DNA from 2 places in the Photobacterium sagamiensis genome. Region 2 is predicted to be linked to the other one. Evidence: predicted binding sites of a transcription regulator. Region 2 holds the regulator's gene; the other holds the start of a gene.
The links. The regulator PurR, encoded in region 2, represses purine synthesis genes. The targets are predictions, from matches to a motif close to TNANGNAAACGTTTNCNTNA.

Region 1: glyA (serine hydroxymethyltransferase) is a predicted target of PurR. The motif match lies at 5,805-5,824, and genes of this name have one in related genera.

What each region holds. Positions count from the first base shown of each region.
Region 1 covers NZ_JAKJSP010000049.1:11,906-21,150, reverse strand. The annotation lists gene ribBA (bifunctional 3,4-dihydroxy-2-butanone-4-phosphate synthase/GTP cyclohydrolase II) at 1-931, opposite strand, end outside; gene L4D76_RS21285 (riboflavin synthase) at 954-1,610, opposite strand; gene ribD (bifunctional diaminohydroxyphosphoribosylaminopyrimidine deaminase/5-amino-6-(5-phosphoribosylamino)uracil reductase RibD) at 1,641-2,756, opposite strand; gene nrdR (transcriptional regulator NrdR) at 2,836-3,285, opposite strand; gene L4D76_RS21270 (MipA/OmpV family protein) at 3,516-4,262, shown strand; gene glyA (serine hydroxymethyltransferase) at 4,485-5,735, opposite strand; gene L4D76_RS21260 (YitT family protein) at 6,125-6,739, shown strand; gene glnB (nitrogen regulatory protein P-II) at 6,929-7,267, opposite strand; gene L4D76_RS21250 (hypothetical protein) at 7,400-7,840, opposite strand; gene L4D76_RS21245 (HAD family hydrolase) at 7,984-8,673, opposite strand; gene purL (phosphoribosylformylglycinamidine synthase) at 8,868-9,245, opposite strand, start outside.
Region 2 covers NZ_JAKJSP010000047.1:6,178-15,422, forward strand. The annotation lists gene L4D76_RS20745 (hypothetical protein) at 112-678, shown strand; gene L4D76_RS20750 (hypothetical protein) at 735-932, opposite strand; gene L4D76_RS20755 (hypothetical protein) at 1,013-1,408, opposite strand; gene purR (HTH-type transcriptional repressor PurR) at 1,961-2,965, shown strand; cyclic di-GMP riboswitch class I at 3,164-3,268, shown strand; gene L4D76_RS20765 (TfoX/Sxy family DNA transformation protein) at 3,392-3,982, shown strand; gene L4D76_RS20770 (hypothetical protein) at 4,210-4,602, shown strand; gene L4D76_RS20775 (carboxymuconolactone decarboxylase family protein) at 4,723-5,310, shown strand; gene L4D76_RS20780 (dihydrolipoyl dehydrogenase family protein) at 5,324-7,603, shown strand; gene L4D76_RS20785 (ABC transporter substrate-binding protein) at 7,600-8,775, shown strand; gene L4D76_RS20790 (ABC transporter permease) at 8,969-9,245, shown strand, end outside.

The DNA.
Region 1 (9,245 bases), on a different contig from region 2:
CGCTGGCCTGAGCCGACAAATTTTTCACCTTTGTGATAATCGTGTCATGGCTTTCCTGCTTGCTCAGCACCACCAGCACACCACCTTCTTCGGCAATACGCTTCATCGCGGCAGGTAACGTCCATTGAGATGCCCCCGAGTGCAGAATATCTTTAAACGTATCTTGCAGGTGAACACGCACCAGCGTGTCCTGCCCATCTTTAACTTCACCATTACGCAGTGCATAGTGGATCTCGTTATCAATGGTATCACGGTAGGTGATCATATCGAACTCACCATATTCGGTTGGCAAACGACACTCAGCAATGCGTTCAATGGTGGTTTCGTTGTTATTCCGGTACTCGATAAGATCGGCAATCGTACCCAGTTTCAGGTCGTGCTTTTCAGCAAACACTTCCAGCTGCGGGCGACGAGCCATGGTGCCATCTTCGTTAAGGATCTCAACGATCACGCTGGATGGTTCCAAACCGGCTAAACGTGCAATATCACAGCCTGCTTCGGTATGGCCGGCGCGAGTTAATACCCCACCTTCCTGTGCCATCAACGGAAAAATATGGCCCGGCATCACAATATCAGCAAAGCTTGCATTCGGTGCTACTGCCGCCTGTACGGTACGTGCGCGATCGGCAGCAGAAATACCGGTTGTAACACCCTCTGCCGCTTCAATCGAAATAGTAAAGTTGGTGCTGAACTGCTCGGTATTATCTTGTACCATCAATGGCAGGTTCAGCTGCTTACAACGTGCATGGGTTAGTGTTAAACAAATCAGTCCACGGCCATGCATCGCCATAAAGTTAATCGCTTCAGGGCTGATTTTTTCGGCAGCAATGATCAGATCGCCTTCATTTTCACGATCTTCATCATCCATTAAGATAACCATCTTACCCTGACGAATATCATCGATAATTTCTTTTGCACTGCTTAAAGCCATAACAATACCCTTATTCTAACCTTTATCCTAAAAACCCAGTTTTAGCTAATAAGTCCATGGTCACTTCTGATTTTTTATCAGCTGCTTTTTCACCTAACATCAAACGCTCTAAATAGCGGGCAATCACATCCACTTCTAAATTCACTTTACGGCCCGCCTGGAATGACTCCATTGTTGTCTCTGCGGCAGTATGCGGTACGATAGTCAATTTAAACTCATTGCCACGAATTGCATTTACCGTCAGGCTGATACCATCAATAGACACGGATCCTTTTTCAGAAATGTACTTAGCCAGATGGTCAGGGGCTTTTAGCCAAAACTCAATCGCACGGCCAGTGTGGGTACGCTCAATAATTTCACCGACTTCATCTACATGACCAGAGACCATGTGACCACCAAAGCGGGTCGTTGGCAACATGGCTTTTTCCAGGTTCACTTTCTGACCAGACTTATAATCAGTAAACGCTGTTCGCTTCAATGTCTCTAGGGATAAATCAGCCACATACCCTTTGCCGGTCAGTTCAACCACCGTCAGGCAAACGCCATTGGTTGCAATACTGTCACCCAGTTTGACATCTGATAGATCAAGCTTGCCTGAATCAACCGTAACAGAAATGTCTGCGCCTTTTGGCGTCAGCGCAGTAATGGTGCCTACAGCTTCAATAATGCCAGTAAACATATCTAAAAATTCCTTGATTCGCTCTACGCGTTAAACGCGAGCAATAATACGTAAATCAGAGCCCACCATGCGAACGTCGGTTATCTCAAGTTGAGGTACTTGAGACATCGCAGTCAGCCCTTGTAAATCAATTAACCCGCGGCTATCGCTACCCATCAGTTTAGGTGCCTGGTAAATGATCAGCTCATCAACCAATCCTGCAGACAGTAACGCACCAGCCAATCCGGCCCCCGCTTCCACCCAGATATGGTTAATATCTTGCTTTACCAGCTCAGCCATTAGCCGTGACAGATCCAACTGTTCAGAATCAGGCTGACAGGGAATGAGCAATTGAGTCACTGAATCAGGCCATACTTCCAGCCCGGCCTCTGCCCGCGCCAGATAAGAGTGCCCCGGTAAACTGAATAACTGATGCTCAGGGGTCACACGATTCTGGCTATCGATAATCACCCTCGATGGCTGGCGCAGTGACTGTTGTGGGTATTCGGTCTGGATCTGCTCACCCAGTTCATCCCACCGCACATTCAATGACGGATCATCAGCCAGTACCGTCGCACTGGTCGATAAAATCGCCCCGGCGCAAGCGCGGAAACGTTGTACATCAGCACGGGCCTGCGGGCTGGTAATCCACTTGCTTTCGCCATTGGCCAATGCAGTACAACCATCAAGACTTGATGCTAATTTTAGCTGTACATAAGGCAAGCCGGTTTTCATTCGCTTAATAAAACCTGCATTCAATGCTTGTGCATCGACTTCCAGCAAGCCCGTCTGAACCTCAATGCCGGCGTCTTGCAGCATTTCAATCCCCCGCCCACCAACTTGCGGATTGGGATCAACCATCGCGCAAACAACACGAGAGACTTTGGCGTTAATCAGCGCCTGGGCGCAAGGAGGGGTGCGACCAAAATGAGAGCAAGGCTCTAGCGTCACATAGGCGGTCGCACCTTCGGCATGATCGCCAGCAGCACGCAGAGCAAACACTTCGGCATGGGGTTGCCCGGCCTGATAGTGGTAGCCTTCACCAACAATGGTCGTACCCTGAGCGATGACACAGCCGACATTTGGATTCGGGGCTGTAGTGAAGCGGCCACGTTTTGCCAGTTTTATAGCACGTAGCATCATGGCATGATCAATAGGAGAGAACATCTGACTTTGCATTCATTCAGCTTAGAGGTCGTGGAATAGCTCACCGTTACTCATTACACAATGAGCTAAACAATCACTTTTATTTTTCTAACTTGGCGATTTCTTCACCAAATTCACGAATATCTTCAAAACTACGATAGACCGAAGCAAAGCGAATATAAGCAACTTTATCCAGCTCTTTTAACGCTTCCATCACTAAGTTACCGATCATATCAGACGGTACTTCGCGTTCACCCGTGGCGCGTAACTGGGATTTAATGGTGTTAATAGCACGTTCAATATCATCTGCGCTCACCGGACGTTTTTCTAACGCGCGTTGAATACCGCCACGAAGTTTATCTTCGTTAAACGGTTCACGATTACCATTAGTTTTTATCACCCTTGGCATCACCAACTCAGCCATTTCAAACGTTGTATAACGTTCATTACAAGCTAAACATTGACGACGACGGCGGACTTGATGGCCATCTGCAACCAGACGGGAATCGATTACTTTGGTGTCATTTGCACCACAAAAAGGACAATGCATCATGCCTCCTAATTTTCGTCGACTCAGTGTAACCCATTTCCATGCCGGAAAGAGAGTATAACCGTGTTTTTTCATGGTTATCCGGTTACAAAAATACAATCACCGGCTCGGGAATCATTATTGACCGTGACCATTTATTAACTTTCACTCACATTTACTCATTTAGTTAATGAATAATAAACCCACTATACCGTACAATACCCCGTAAATATTTCTCTGTGTAAGTAAGTATGATGAATAAGTCAGTAATCGGGGTGATCATTTCAACGGCGTTATTTAGCAGCAGCGCCATTGCTGGACAATGGTCACTCGGCGCAATCACATCGTATTCCCCGGCAGTGTATAAAGACACCGATTCTAACCAGGTTGTGATCCCTTTGGTTGGCTATGAAGGTGAGCATGTTTTTCTCCGCGGCTTTTCAGCCGGAGCACGGTTATTTCCGGCTGGTACACCACAAAATATTATTTTCCGCGTGCGCTATGATCCCAGAACGTTAAAACCCTCAGATTCAGATAACCTGCAAATTCAGCAGCTTGATGAACGTGAGAGTTCTGTACTTGCTGGCGTGAGTTATCAGCAAATAACGCCCGTTGGGATATTCGAGATTGGTGCGGGTACCGATATAGGAAATCAACACAACGGGCTGTATGCAGAAGCAGCATGGCGACTCCCCATTCGAGCGAATAGATGGAGCGTTACTCCTGAAATTGGTTTGGCGTACAACAGCGATAAAATCAATAACCACTTGTATGGCGTATCAGAAGCGGAGTCGGTTCGATCTGGGTTAGCAGAATTTGATGCGGGGTGGGATGGCCAGTATTTCATCGGTATGAATGGGCATTTCATGCTATCGCAACACATTAGGATCACCGCCGGTATCCGATACAGTAATTTAGAGGGGGACATTGCGAGCAGCCCTATTCTCGAAAGATCCGTTTCCCACTCCGGCTCTCTCGGTATCGCCTATATTTTCTGATCACTGTTAATACCAATCGCTATAAGATGTTTCGAATGGCCCTATCCCCCCCAGAAAACAAAAACGGCACCATAACGGTGCCGTTTTCCCAGATCCAACGTTATGCGTTACTAGGTACTAGGTACTAGGTACTAGGTACTAGGTACTAGGTTCTAGGTTCTAGGTTCTAGGTACTAGGTACTAGGTACTAGATTCTAGGAGCAAAGCGTCCTCGCCACACGATTAAGAGTAGACGGGCAGACGCTTACAGATTTCTAGTACTTTCGCTTTCGTCGCTTCAATCACTTCAGGCTTATCAATGTTATCCAGTACATCACAGATCCAGCCAGCAAGCTGCTTGGTGTCTTCTGCGGTAAAACCACGACGCGTGATTGATGGCGTACCAATACGGATACCAGAAGTAACAAACGGGCTGCGAGGATCATTCGGTACACTGTTTTTGTTCACCGTAATATTCGCCGCACCTAATGCTGCATCCGCCTCTTTACCTGTTATGCCTTTGTCGATGAGATCAACAAGGAACAGGTGGTTTTCAGTACCGCCAGAAACGATGTTATAGCCACGCTCAAGGAACTCACCCACCATGACTTTTGCATTCTCAACAACGTGCTGCTGGTAAACCTTAAATTCAGGTTCCATCGCTTCTTTAAACGCGACGGCTTTTGCTGCGATAACGTGCATCAGAGGGCCACCCTGACCACCTGGGAATACTGCTGAATTCAGTTTCTTATAAAGATCTTCACCTTCATTAGAAAGGATCAGACCGCCACGTGGGCCGGCCAGTGTTTTATGCGTCGTCGTTGTTACCACATGTGCATGTGGCACCGGGTTAGGATAAACACCGGCAGCGATAAGGCCTGCAACGTGGGCCATATCAACGAAGAAGTAGGCGTCAACTTTATCTGCGATTTCACGCATGCGTTTCCAGTCAACAACTTGAGAATACGCAGAAAAACCACCGATGATCATCTTCGGCTTGTGCTCTAAAGCAAGAGCTTCCATCTCTTCGTAATCAATCTGACCATTCTCATCGATACCGTAAGGAATAATGTTGTAAAGCTTTCCTGAGAAGTTTACCGGAGAACCGTGAGTTAAGTGACCGCCGTGTGCCAGGCTCATACCTAGAACGGTATCACCTGGATTTAGTAATGCCATGTAAACGGCGTTGTTCGCCTGAGAGCCCGAGTGAGGCTGAACGTTAGCATACTCAGCACCAAACAGCTGACATGCGCGGTCAATGGCCAGTTGCTCGGCTTTATCGACATATTCACAACCGCCGTAATAGCGTTTGCCTGGGTAGCCTTCAGCATATTTGTTAGTCAACTGAGAGCCTTGTGCTTCCATTACACGTGGGCTCGTGTAGTTTTCAGAAGCAATCAACTCGATGTGCTCTTCCTGACGTGCAGTTTCTTCCTGAATTGCTGCAAAAAGTTCCGCGTCATAGTCGGCAATATTCATATCGCGCTTTAGCATCTGTCTCTCCTGACTAAAATAACCACAAGTTGTTGGTAAAAACGAAATTCGCAAAGCTAGGCCCCACGGGGACGCAAACGTTCTCGTCCTACCCGTAATTAACGCTGTATTTTACAGAAATTGATCTAAATCAGATACCCCTAAAATAACTTTTTATTACAATTTCTTCATGTTTATTTTCGATGCAGATATGAATATTTTTCATCTTTATTCAATACCAGCTTACCGTTAGTCACTCTAACAGAGCAATATCAAGAAAAACTCAAAAAAAACGTTTTACAAAGCCGTACAATTATATTTACATGTGCGTTTTATACCTTTACCGCCCGAGCTTCTTTATAAACCTGAACGCTATTATCATTGCATTCATAAACATAAGGAGTTTTCTTTTGAGCGGTAACAAGCATTCTTTGAATGAAAATATCATTGCCATCCTTACCGGCGCCTTTATCGTCGCGCAGGGCGTTTTTTTTCTCCAGCAAGCTGACTTGCTGACCGGAGGAACAACGGGACTGGCGCTATTACTCAGCCAATTTGTTGATGTGTCTTTCGGTAAGCTGTACTTTCTGATGAATACCCCGTTTTACCTGATGGCCTGGTTCCGCATGGGCAGATCATTTGCTATCACAAGCATTATTTCCGGAGGGTTAGTCTCGATCATCACCGACAATCTCCACCATGTGCTGGAAATTAGCCGACTTGATCCCATTTACTGTGCTGTCATCGGTGGGTTACTGATGGGCCTTGGGATGCTAATTCTCTTTCGTCACCGCACCAGCCTCGGTGGATTCAACGTACTGGTTCTCTATTGCCAGGAGAAATTTGGCATCGCGGCGGGCAAAATGCAGATGTGCATCGACATTGGTATTCTGATTTGTTCTTTCTTCTTCGTGACACCGGAGATTTTGATCTTATCTGTACTGGGTGCCATCGTACTGAACCTGGTTCTGGCTATGAACCATAAACCCAGTCGTTATAAAGCCAACGCTGTAACCAGCCAGTAGCAATAACCCCATTAAAAAAGGAAGTGCAATGCACTTCCTTTTTTGTATTCGGTTTCCATAAACGAAGCACAATCGATTTTAGCTCGAAGGAATTTAGCTCAAGAGCAAAGAGGAAGCGCGGAGCTTATAAGCATAAGTGAGCACTTCCGATACAGCTATTGAGCGAAATAACGAAGAGATTAAAGTGATTTAGATAGCGTCTTCGTCTTCTTCGCCTGTTCGTATGCGAACTACACGCTCAACATCAAACATGAAGATTTTACCGTCACCAATCTTACCTGTTTGGGCGGTTTCGATAATCGTATCGATACATTGTTCGGCAACTTCATCTGTCACTACGATTTCAATTTTAACTTTTGGCAGAAAGTCGACCATGTATTCAGCACCACGGTACAATTCAGTGTGGCCTTTTTGGCGACCAAATCCTTTCACTTCAGATACCGTCATACCTGTGATACCGACTTCAGCCAAAGCTTCGCGAACATCATCAAGCTTAAATGGCTTTATAATGGCTTCAATTTTTTTCATTTTTCATCGTCCTTTGCTGAGCAGAGGTTTGCCAGTTAGTACCTCGATACTATTCTAGCCACCTGATTTACTGTTTTTTTATTATCACCGATCTGACCGATTAAATTAAGCGCTATTAAGACTTTTCAGTCTTTATAACTTTGAGTAGCGGTTCAAAGAGAGTTGATCTGCCGGATATAGAATCACATTAGAGTCCATCATTTTCAGTAGTAAAAACACGGCATACAGCAACACCGTACTATTAATGGCTAAAACAACAAGACTACGAAATGCCGGTAGGATCAGATCGGGTAAAAACGGGAGCAGGCTCATATCAAAAAACAGGGTTGCCGCCGGAATGAAAAAATAGAGTGGGATAAACCCCCACTTGTAGCCTTGAAGTAACCCGGCAAAGGCGCCAAGCCCAGAAAACAACACCAGCGCGGCAATAAAACTGGGGACGATACTTACCGGATTATCGTCAAATATGACGGTAAAAGTATCGATATGTCTGATCAAACAACTCACAACGAGAACAGCTAATACTTTTGCAGCACAGACCGTTCCCTTCATCTTGGGAATATTCATTTCCATATTTCATCCTTGATATGGCACTTTAAAAATCGTCGGATCATCCATTCAATCCGTGATAGTAGTCCTTCTCTTCTTCCTGAAAGCGTTAGTATCTCTAAATCAAATAATACCAATCGGGACAATTATCCCGATTGGTATAACCATTATATTAATGAATTCGCAGTCAACTGGACCAGATCAACAAATCCATCTAATGAACGAACAACCCGGGTGTTCGGATTAGCCTGTAACGCTTTGCGGTTTAACCATACCGATTTCATGCCTGCTAACTGGCCGGCCTGAGCATCGCGCAGGGGGTGGTTACCGATATACCAGCATTGCTCCGGGCTGACCTTACCTCTTTGACATGCCGCCTTAAAAATCCCCAAATCCGGCTTTGCTACGCCAGCCTGCTCCGATGTCATCACAAAACGAAAATAGTGACGAATACCGGTTTGCTCCAATTTGGCTTCTTGCTGATAGGTAAAACCATTACTGATCACAGCAAGAGGTGCGGTATCTTTTAACCGTTGCAATGCCGGTTCAACATCCGGAAACAAACGCCAGTGTTGTTGATAGATATTAAAATACTCGGTGAAGAGTTGATCGGCTTGTTTACAGGTTAACGGGCGCTTAAATAATTCACTGATACGAGCCCGGCGCTGCTGTTCAAAATTCAGCTCGCCAGCTCGCCAGCGGGCACGGTGTTTATCTGTAATCTGCCGCCATATCACTTCTGGCGTGTCTGTCAGTGCAATAACATTGTCATGATATCGTGAGACGAAGGTACGGATTGCATCCTGCTCCGCACCATCATGATCGAGTAACGTATTATCAAGATCGAAGAAAATCATACAGCCTCCTCACAATCACCAACCATTCTCCCAAATTAATAACAAATTATCTACAAGGCGAGAAAAATCGAACATCGGTGCTGATAAAGACTAATTTAGCCTGTTTTTTGGCCGTTTTTCTGCGTTTTGTGATTAAAAAAGCCGCGACCTGATCAGGTCGCGGCTTTTTTGCTACTTAAACACTTGGGTCTACATCAACCGATATTAACGCGCGCGTTACGGAACATACGCATCCACGGGCTATTTTCGCTCCAGTCATCCGGGTGCCATGAGTTGGCCACGGTGCGGAACACTCGCTCAGGGTGAGGCATCATGATAGTCACACGACCATCCGTTGTTGTCAGGCCCGTAATACCGTTTGGCGAACCGTTCGGGTTAGCCGGGTAATTCTGGGTGACATTACCGAAGTTATCCAGGTAACGCAGAGCCACCGTACCGGATTGCTCAATCGCATTGAGGTGCTCACCGTTACGCACTTCCACACGACCTTCACCGTGGGAAACCGCGATAGGCATACGAGATCCCGTCATCTCATTAAAGAACAAAGAGTCACTCTTCTGAACTTCAACCAG
Region 2 (9,245 bases):
TGCTTGTTATATCGGTTCAGCAAACGAACAGCTTTCATGACAATACCCTGACATTACCTGCTCGTGACTTTTATAGATTTAAACAACACTGATAACAAAGAGATATCTGCGATGCATAAACTCAATACGCTAGTAAAGCCCTCTCCATCGATGAAGAGCTGGTTTGTTAAAATGTCTTTGCCTCTGGTATTTTTATCTATGATATTGCTGGCTCCTCAAGTTAATGCCAGTGGCATAGCCGCTGATTCAATAGTTGCACAACGAGATACAGTAAACCGCATTAATTCAATCCAGCGGGATCTCACCAGCATCAGGCAGCAAACCCTGCAAGCTAACCCAGACTTGGCAGAACAATCTAAGCAGTTAGAGAGCAAGTTTCAGCAAAAAGCAGATGAAATCGGCTATGCGCCTGAAGAGTTCATAGCTAAAGCACAAGAGATCCAAGAGCAAGTTCAGGATACTTCCCTTAGCGAAGAAAAGCGCAGTGAGCTAATTAAAGAGTTTACAGCGGCCAAACAAACAATGGCGGAACAACGCCAGGCTATCATGGCCGACAAAGACCTAATGGGTATGCAGGAAAAGCTCCAGCAAGATACCTTCGCGGCAATGAAAGCCCAGGATCCCAAAACAGAGCAATTGGTTGATGAACTAAATAATTTAATCGAGACTATTCAGTAATAGCAAAGATTGGTTAAAGTGACTCACCGCGGCAAGTGTGCCGCGGTGAAGTTGGATTAGCAATCATCTTCATAATCGCTCAGATTAATTCCCATCTCCTTGGCCACATCGGCCCAGTAGGGCTCGGCTTCGCAAACACAACAATCACACCAGGGGGCAATCCCTTCATGCATACTTAACCGTTTGTTTCGTCTCGCAGTTCGGGAAATCTGATGCCCCTGCTCTTTGGTGGGGCCAGTTAGCGCTGTTACCATCGCTATTACTCCAAGCAGCCTGCTCAATATTAATTTTAATCTAAATTTGCTGACATGGACTTCGAGCTGCTCATTGGTAATTAAAGCTCAATAGCTTTATTCTGGCTAAGTAACTTCATCCCTTGGATATGTTTTACAAACCATTTCACAATTGCCAGAGCAGCAATGATAAGGCCAACAACCGGAATGACGTGAAGAGCCTTATCCAGAAAATCGCTGTGTACCCAATACTCAGCGCCAGCAACCATTCCTGTAGTAGTCGCTGCAGTTACACCCAGCACCACAAAGAAAGTAAAGAACAAGAAGAAGGTGCGAATAATGGTGTAGTAATGACTGTAAGTCAGTTCATCAGTGCCTTTATTCAACTGGTAAGCGGAATATATAACCGCAACAATGCCTGAAATCATTAAAGTTAAAGGCGTAAGAAAGCTCGCAATGTAAGCAAAGCGAACACCACTTTTATTATCACCGGACATAAATTTGACCCAATATCATCGTCGTTAATATGACAATTATCACACGAATTTCCGACACATCAAGCGAGCCCAAGTGTTACGATGATCCTGATCAAGCGTTTCCGCCAGAGTCCGCAATAACGACCTAAACAAACAAGGGACCAACCAACTATGTCGTCGTTACTGACCTGAAAAGCCTAGCCAAAATCTCTCATTAAAGACTTTAAAAAGCATTTATCCATGCATTATTATGAACCTAGTTTACTGAAGTTGCATAAAGATTGTTGATGTCTATCAAGTAATTTCCTCTTGGTATACAGAAACGTTGCACTGTGCGCTACACTCAGTAAAATGTGAACGCAAGCGATTACACAGTGAAACGCCTTTTGGGGCTAGCATTAATACCAAGCCGCTCGTTAGAGAAGCGGCTTTTTGACGTTTTATACTTTGTGAAATATCAATCGTACCAAATTGAATAAATAGGTAATTAACGGTTGCGTAGTTACTCAATTTGGTATCAGTTAAGAATTGGTCGGATCAGACCTCTGACCTACAATTATTAGAAGAATAAATATGGCAACGATTAAAGATGTTGCACGTATGGCTGGTGTGTCGACCACAACAGTTTCTCACGTGATCAACAAAACCCGCTTCGTGGCAGAAGCAACACAGAAAAAAGTACTGGCCGCCGTTGATGAACTCAACTACGCACCCAGTGCGGTAGCACGAAGCCTCAAATGTAATACGACTCGCACCATTGGTATGTTGGTAACCAAATCAACCAACCCGTTTTTTGCCGAAGTCATTCACGGTGTTGAAGAGTATTGTTACAAGGATGGCTACACCCTGATCCTTTGTAACACCGAAGGTAACTTATCTAAGCAACGTGATTACCTGCGCATGCTAGCTGAAAAGCGTGTTGATGGATTGCTTGTGATGTGCTCGGATATCGACCAAGAGCTACTTGACCTACTTGAACGTAAAAGTGATCTGCCAATGGTGATCATGGACTGGGGCCCGGAAAGCCCGCATACAGATAAGATCCAGGATAACGCTGAATTTGGTGGTTACATTGCTACCAAGCATTTTATTGAACACGGCCATGCTAAAATTGGCTGTCTGTCAGGTCATGTTGAGAAAGTCACCTGCCGTGAGCGTTTAAAAGGTTTCAAAAAAGCAATGGCAGAAGCCAATCTGGTCGTGAATGATGATTGGATTCTTGAAGGGGATTTTGAATGTGAGTCTGCTGTTGCAGCTGCTAACCAGTACATTGCAATGGACGAGCGCCCTACTGCCATCTTTTGTTTCAACGACATTATGGCAATGGCATTGATCAGTACTTTTGAGCAGGCAGGTATCCGCGTACCTGGCGATATTTCTATCATCGGTTACGACAACATTGAGCTAGCACCATACTTCTCACCACCGTTGACCACTATCCACCAGCCTAAACGTCGTTTAGGTAAGACGGCAGTCGAAATTCTGATGGAACGCGTGAAAGATAAGGATCATGCCCGACGTGTGTTTGAAATGGCACCTGAATTAGTGATTCGGAAATCTGTCAAAGACTTAAACTGATCCCACTGCGTACAACAAGAAGCCGACAAGTCATCACTTGTCGGCTTTTTTAGACACGAATATATCATCAGAAAAAATGCTCAATTCAATTTAACAGCGGCGTAAAACATATAAAAAAGCAAATAACTGGAAGCAGTATCACATTTCCAATAGCTTAGAGTAAGAACAAATACCTTATCTACGATAAACTTTATTAAGTCACGAACAAGGCAAACCACCCGAAAGAGTGGGACGCAAAGCTTCCGGCCTAAAAGAAAGTGGTTTTTTATAACTAACTTAACTTATGGTAGCGGGGTTACCGATGGATTTTTGCTCGGATACGGTCAAATTTTTACACACATTTGACAAAACTATTCGGCAACTTGCTAATCTGATTTCCTCGCTCCGATGTTAGGTGACTCAAAGTATTTTTCACCGAGAAGAAGCATGGATAAACCAGTACTAAAAGACACATTAAAATTATTTGACTGTTTAGAGTGCATTAAGTCACGCTCGATGTTTGGCGGTTTTGGTATTTTCGCCGGTGAAACTATGTTCGCTCTCGTAGTGAACGATAAACTACACTTGCGTGCAAATGCCGATAATGAACAAGAATTTAAGCAAGCCGGCCTTGAACCATACGTGTACAAGAAGCGCGGATTTCCGGTTGTCACCAAGCATTATGCTATTCCTGACCAATGGTGGAATGACCCAAGTAAAATTCTCTGCCAGGCAAAACGCTCTCTAGCGGCAGCCCAACAAGATAAAAAGACCAAAAGCAACACCGGTCCTAATCGTATCAAAGACCTTCCGAACTTACGTTTAGCCAATGAACGAATGTTAAAGAAAGCAGGCATTGATACCATAGAACAACTTTTTGATCTTGGCGCACTTGATGCCTACAAAGCTTTACAGCAAACGCATCAAGAATCATTAAATGTCGAGTTGTTATGGGCATTGGAAGGTGCGATCAGTGGTAAACATTGGTCTGTTATCACTGAACAGCGACGTACCGAGTTGTTGTCTGCGTTACCATAATCAATTGATCAACCATGAAAGAGGCGCATCACGCCTCTTTTTTTACCTCACAGATCTCTCTGTCTCTGCTTCTCCAGCAGACTATGCATAAAAGCTCGTATTACCTTATGTCAGGCTATGTCAAATATTGAACCCTCTCACAAAGCTGCTCATAAATGCATCAATAAGCTTTCAATTAATATGAAGGTTTGTAAAATCATGCGAGCATTATTTACTGAGAGGTTGCTATGTTCTGCTCCAAGCCTTTCCCGGGTCAAACAGATCACATATTTAGAGACAAATTTTATAAGTGGCCAAAGCTACTTCGCAGTTTGATCTTTATCAGTTTGCTACCACCGTTAATGGCGATGTTTTTTGTTTACAACCAGTTTGCACCGTTAGATCTGCTGTATGACACTCTTACCATCATTGGTGCATTTAACCTTTTAATGCTGTTTTGGGGCTTAATCCTTAAAATAAGAGCTAAAAAATATTGGTACCGTAATTACCATATTGGTAAAACCATGTTGTTAGCTTTACTTCCTGTGGTGGCCTGCGGTTATTTGCTAGCCACAGAACAACCTGATTCGCGGGTTGCACAGCAAGTTGAGATTCAAAGTGTTGAAATAACCATCAACTAATCGAATTAAAAGATATATTTCATAAATTCCTGAAATATTCATACCCTTAGCCCGGTCTTTGTTGCTGCGTTGGTATAGCATTGAGTTATGCCAGAACAACTACAGCAATAAGGATCCAAAGTGCGTATTTCAACCAAGCCTCGTTATTCCTTTTCTATTAAACCATTACTTTGGCTTCAAAAACGCCATTATGGGGAAGTCTTAAACCCCGCCCTGCTGTGGGGAAGACGTCCGGCACTGTTCTGGCTAGTTGCGGGTTTCTTTGGTTTTCTCGATCGTAAGTCATCACCTATCTCTCCCGTGATCCGCTCTTTAGTTGGTGTACGCGTATCACAGCTTAACGACTGTGCCTTCTGCGTTGATGCCAACGGCATGAAACTCGCCGAACGCTGCAACTCTGTCGAAAAAATTACAGCCCTTGCCCACTGGCAGCAAAGCGAATTATTCACAGAGCAAGAACAGATTGTTTTAACCTATGTGGAAGCGATGACGATCACAGGCCAGCGCGTTAGCGAAGAAATGATCGCCAATCTTAAAAAGTGGTTTGATGAAGATAGTATTGTTGAGCTGACGGCGTTAGCGGCATTCCAGAACTTATCCGCTAAATTTAATACGGCGCTTGATGTTCCTAGTCAAGAGCTATGTTCTTTACCTATACAAGTTGACGATGAGAAGGATTCATCAGCAGCTGAATCACAAACTAAATAGCAGAGGTGTCATCATGGATAGAAAAAAACTCCTGCTCCTCGTTACAATTATCACCCTGATTGGGCTCTGGTTCGCGTTTGATCTGGGGCAATACTTCACCCTGGAACAAGCTAAGGCTCAGCAACTAGCATTAAAAGACACCATTGCCGAACAACCTTTCTTGTCTAGTCTGGTGTACTTTGCCGTTTATGTGATTGTAACGGCTCTGTCATTGCCCGGTGCCGCCATCATGACGCTGTTAGGTGCTGCATTATTTGGTTTCTGGTGGAGCTTAGTACTGGTGTCTTTTGCCAGTTCTATTGGCGCAACGTTAGCATTTTTATTCAGCCGCTTTATTCTACGTGACTGGGTACAAGCTAAATTCGGTAATCGTATTGCTCCGATTAATGCCGGTATCGAAAAAGACGGGGCTTTCTACCTGTTCACCCTGCGTTTAATTCCCGTGTTCCCATTCTTTGTGGTAAACCTGTTAATGGGTTTAACCCCGCTGAATACCCGTATGTTCTACGTTGTGAGTCAGTTAGGTATGCTGGCAGGTACCGTGGTGTATCTCAACGCAGGTATGCAGTTAGGTGAAATTGAAACATTGAGCGGTATTATTTCAGCGCCTGTATTGGCCTCTCTTGCACTGCTGGGAATTTTCCCTCTCATTGCTAAGTTCATCATGAACATCATTACCCAACGTCGCGTATATGCTGACTGGCAGCGCCCTGATCAGTTTGATCAGAATATGGTGGTTATCGGTGCGGGTGCCGGCGGCTTAGTGAGCTCGTATATTGCCGCAGCCGTTAAAGCCGAAGTAACCCTTATCGAGAAACATCAAATGGGGGGGGACTGCCTCAATACCGGGTGTGTACCATCAAAAGCGATTATCCGCGCTGCACACTCCATGGCTGAAATTTCCCGTGCCCATGAATTTGGTATCACAACGGATAAGCCACAGGTCAATTTTGAACAGGTGATGGCACGTATTCATAACGTTATTGCTAAAATCGAACCCCACGACTCGGTCGAACGTTACTCCAAGCTAGGGGTTAACTGTGTCAAAGGCGAAGCACAAATCCTTTCCCCATGGGAAGTGGAAGTGAATGGCAAGCGCATCACCACCCGTAACATTGTTATCGCAACAGGTGCCCGTCCATTAGTCCCTAATATTCCAGGACTGCAAGATGTTAATTACTTAACGTCTGATACAATCTGGTCGCTTAAAGAGCAGCCAAAACGCTTGCTAGTACTTGGCGGGGGCCCGATTGGTTGTGAACTCGCGCAGAGCTTCAGTCGTTTAGGTAGCCGGGTAATCTTAGTCGAAATGGCGGAGCAACTACTCATTCGCGAAGATAACGACGCCTCACTTTTAGTCAAAGCAAGCATGATCAAAGATGGAGTTGACATCAGACTTGCCCATAAAGCGATACGCTTCGAGTCAGTTTCTGAAAAAGGTCTCACGCAAGACGATGACACACATGTTCAACGCGCTTATCTGGAAAACAACGGTGAACAAGTCATTATTGAATTTGATGCCGTTATGCTCGCCCTTGGTCGCGTGGCAAATGTTCAGGGTTTTGGTCTTGAACAGCTCGGTATTACGACAACAGAACGTGGCACCGTTGAGGTGAACGATTACCTGCAAACCAAATATCCTAATATTTTTGCCGTCGGTGATGTGTCGGGGCCTTTTCAGTTAACCCACGCAGCAGCACACCAAGCATGGTATGCCGCAGTCAACGGCCTGTTTGGCCAGTTTAAGAAATTTAAAGCCGATTATTCCGTATTGCCCGCGGCGACTTACACCTCACCCGAAGTTGCCAGAGTCGGTATTAACGAAAAAGAAGCGCAAAACAAAGGTATTAACTATCAAGTTGTTACTTATGGTATCGACGATCTTGACCGGGCGATCACAGACGGCGAAGATTACGGTTTTATCAAAGTGATCACCCCGAAAGGTAAAGATAAAATTCTCGGTGCAACAATTGTCGGCAATAATGCCGGTGAGCTACTCGCTGAATTTACCTTAGCCATGCGTCATGGGTTGGGGCTGAATAAAATACTGGGAACGGTTCATCCCTACCCGACCATGAGTGAAGCCAATAAGTATACGGCAGGTGTCTGGAAACAAGCGAATGCACCACAGGTGCTATTGGCTTGGGTGAAAAAGTATCACACCTGGATGCGGCACGAAAAAGCCTCGGACAAAAACCAGTCAGAAAATATAAAAGCACAAACAATCAACTTAGAAGAAACAGCAAATATAAAATCAGCGGCAGTATTAAACGAGAATAAGGACATTCAATGAAAAAACTAGTTATGGGGCTGGCACTATCGCTAGCCTCTTGTTTGGTAAATGCAGAACAAGCTTCAACTCAGCAGTCTGAGCAATGGCAGCTTATTGAAAGTAAAGCGAGCGGGCAAACGGTCTATTTTAATGCCTGGGGCGGCAGTCAGGAAATTAACGACTACCTGCGTTGGTCAGCGAAGCAACTTAAGCAGCGTTACAACGTCACACTTAAACATGTGAAAGTGGCTGATATCGCAGAAACCACCCAACGACTACTGGCTGAAAAGACGGCCGGTAAAAACAGCGACGGCAGTGTCGACCTGGTTTGGATCAATGGCGAGAACTTCCGTTCAATGAAACAAGGAGAGTTATTGTTCGGGCCTTTTGTCGAGCAACTTCCTAACTGGCAATATGTTGATCAGCGTCTGCCGGTTTTCGAAGATTTCACCGAACCAACGGAAGGATTAGAAGCCCCCTGGGGGGTCGGACAGCTCGTTTTCATTCATGATAAACAGACGCTGAATAACCCACCGCAAAGTTTTGCTGAGCTGCTAAGCCTGGCGAAAGCGTTCCCAGGTAAAGTCAGTTACCCTCAACCACCGGAGTTTCATGGCAGCAGTTTCTTAAAAGCAGCTTTAATTGAACAGACTGATGATAAGCCCGCGCTTTATCAACCAATTGCTCTGAGTAAAGATAAAGCACGCTTTGACCGGGTCACTGCACCATTGTGGCAGTACCTTGATCAGCTTCACCCGGTAGCCTGGCAACAAGGTCAGCGTTTTCCATCAGGTACAACCGAAACAATTCAGTTATTGGATGATCAGCAGCTACTATTAGCCATTACATTCAACCCGAATGCAGCTAATGCTGCGATTGAACACGGTACGCTAGCAGAAACAGCCCAGGCTTATGCTTTCAACCAAGGGGCACTATCAAACATTCATTTTCTAGCCGTTCCATGGAATGCATCAGCGAAAGAAGGTGCTCAGGTAGCCATTAACTTTTTGCTAAGCCCTGAAGCTCAAGCACGTAAAGCAAATACCAGCATCTGGGGCGATCCTTCGGTACTGAAAGAAGAGGCTCTAGATAGTGGCAGCCGGGGTTTTGCATTATTCAAACCCGTTGCCGAGCCTCACCCAAGCTGGCTGACAGCGATTGAACAAGAATGGCAGCGCCGGTACGGGCATTAATCCTAGAGACTAGAATCTAGAATCTAGTTTCTAGTTTCTAGTTTCTAGTTTCTAGTTTCTAGTTTCTAGTATACGAGTGTCGAGATCCTGGAAACTCGGCACTCTTTTTTCATAATTCATCAGGAATAACACTGATACGCATGCAGCTATTTTATTTGTACAACATTCAAGTCACTCACGCTTTGAGCCTGCCATGATCCGTTTGCTTTACCTGGCAACCATTGTGATATGTGCACTGCCCTTACTACCCGGCGTAATTGGCATTGCGATCCCGGCTTTTTCCTGGTTACCCGCACTTGGCTTAGATTCCCCGAATCTGTCTGCATTTACCTCGGCCTTTCAGTGGCCCGGCCTTATCCAGTCCATATTGCTGACACTGCTTTCTGGTGTCGGCAGCACCATGCTGGCAACCACATTTTGCTTTCTGATTTTACAGGCGAACTGGAACAGTTCGCGTTGGCAACGTATTG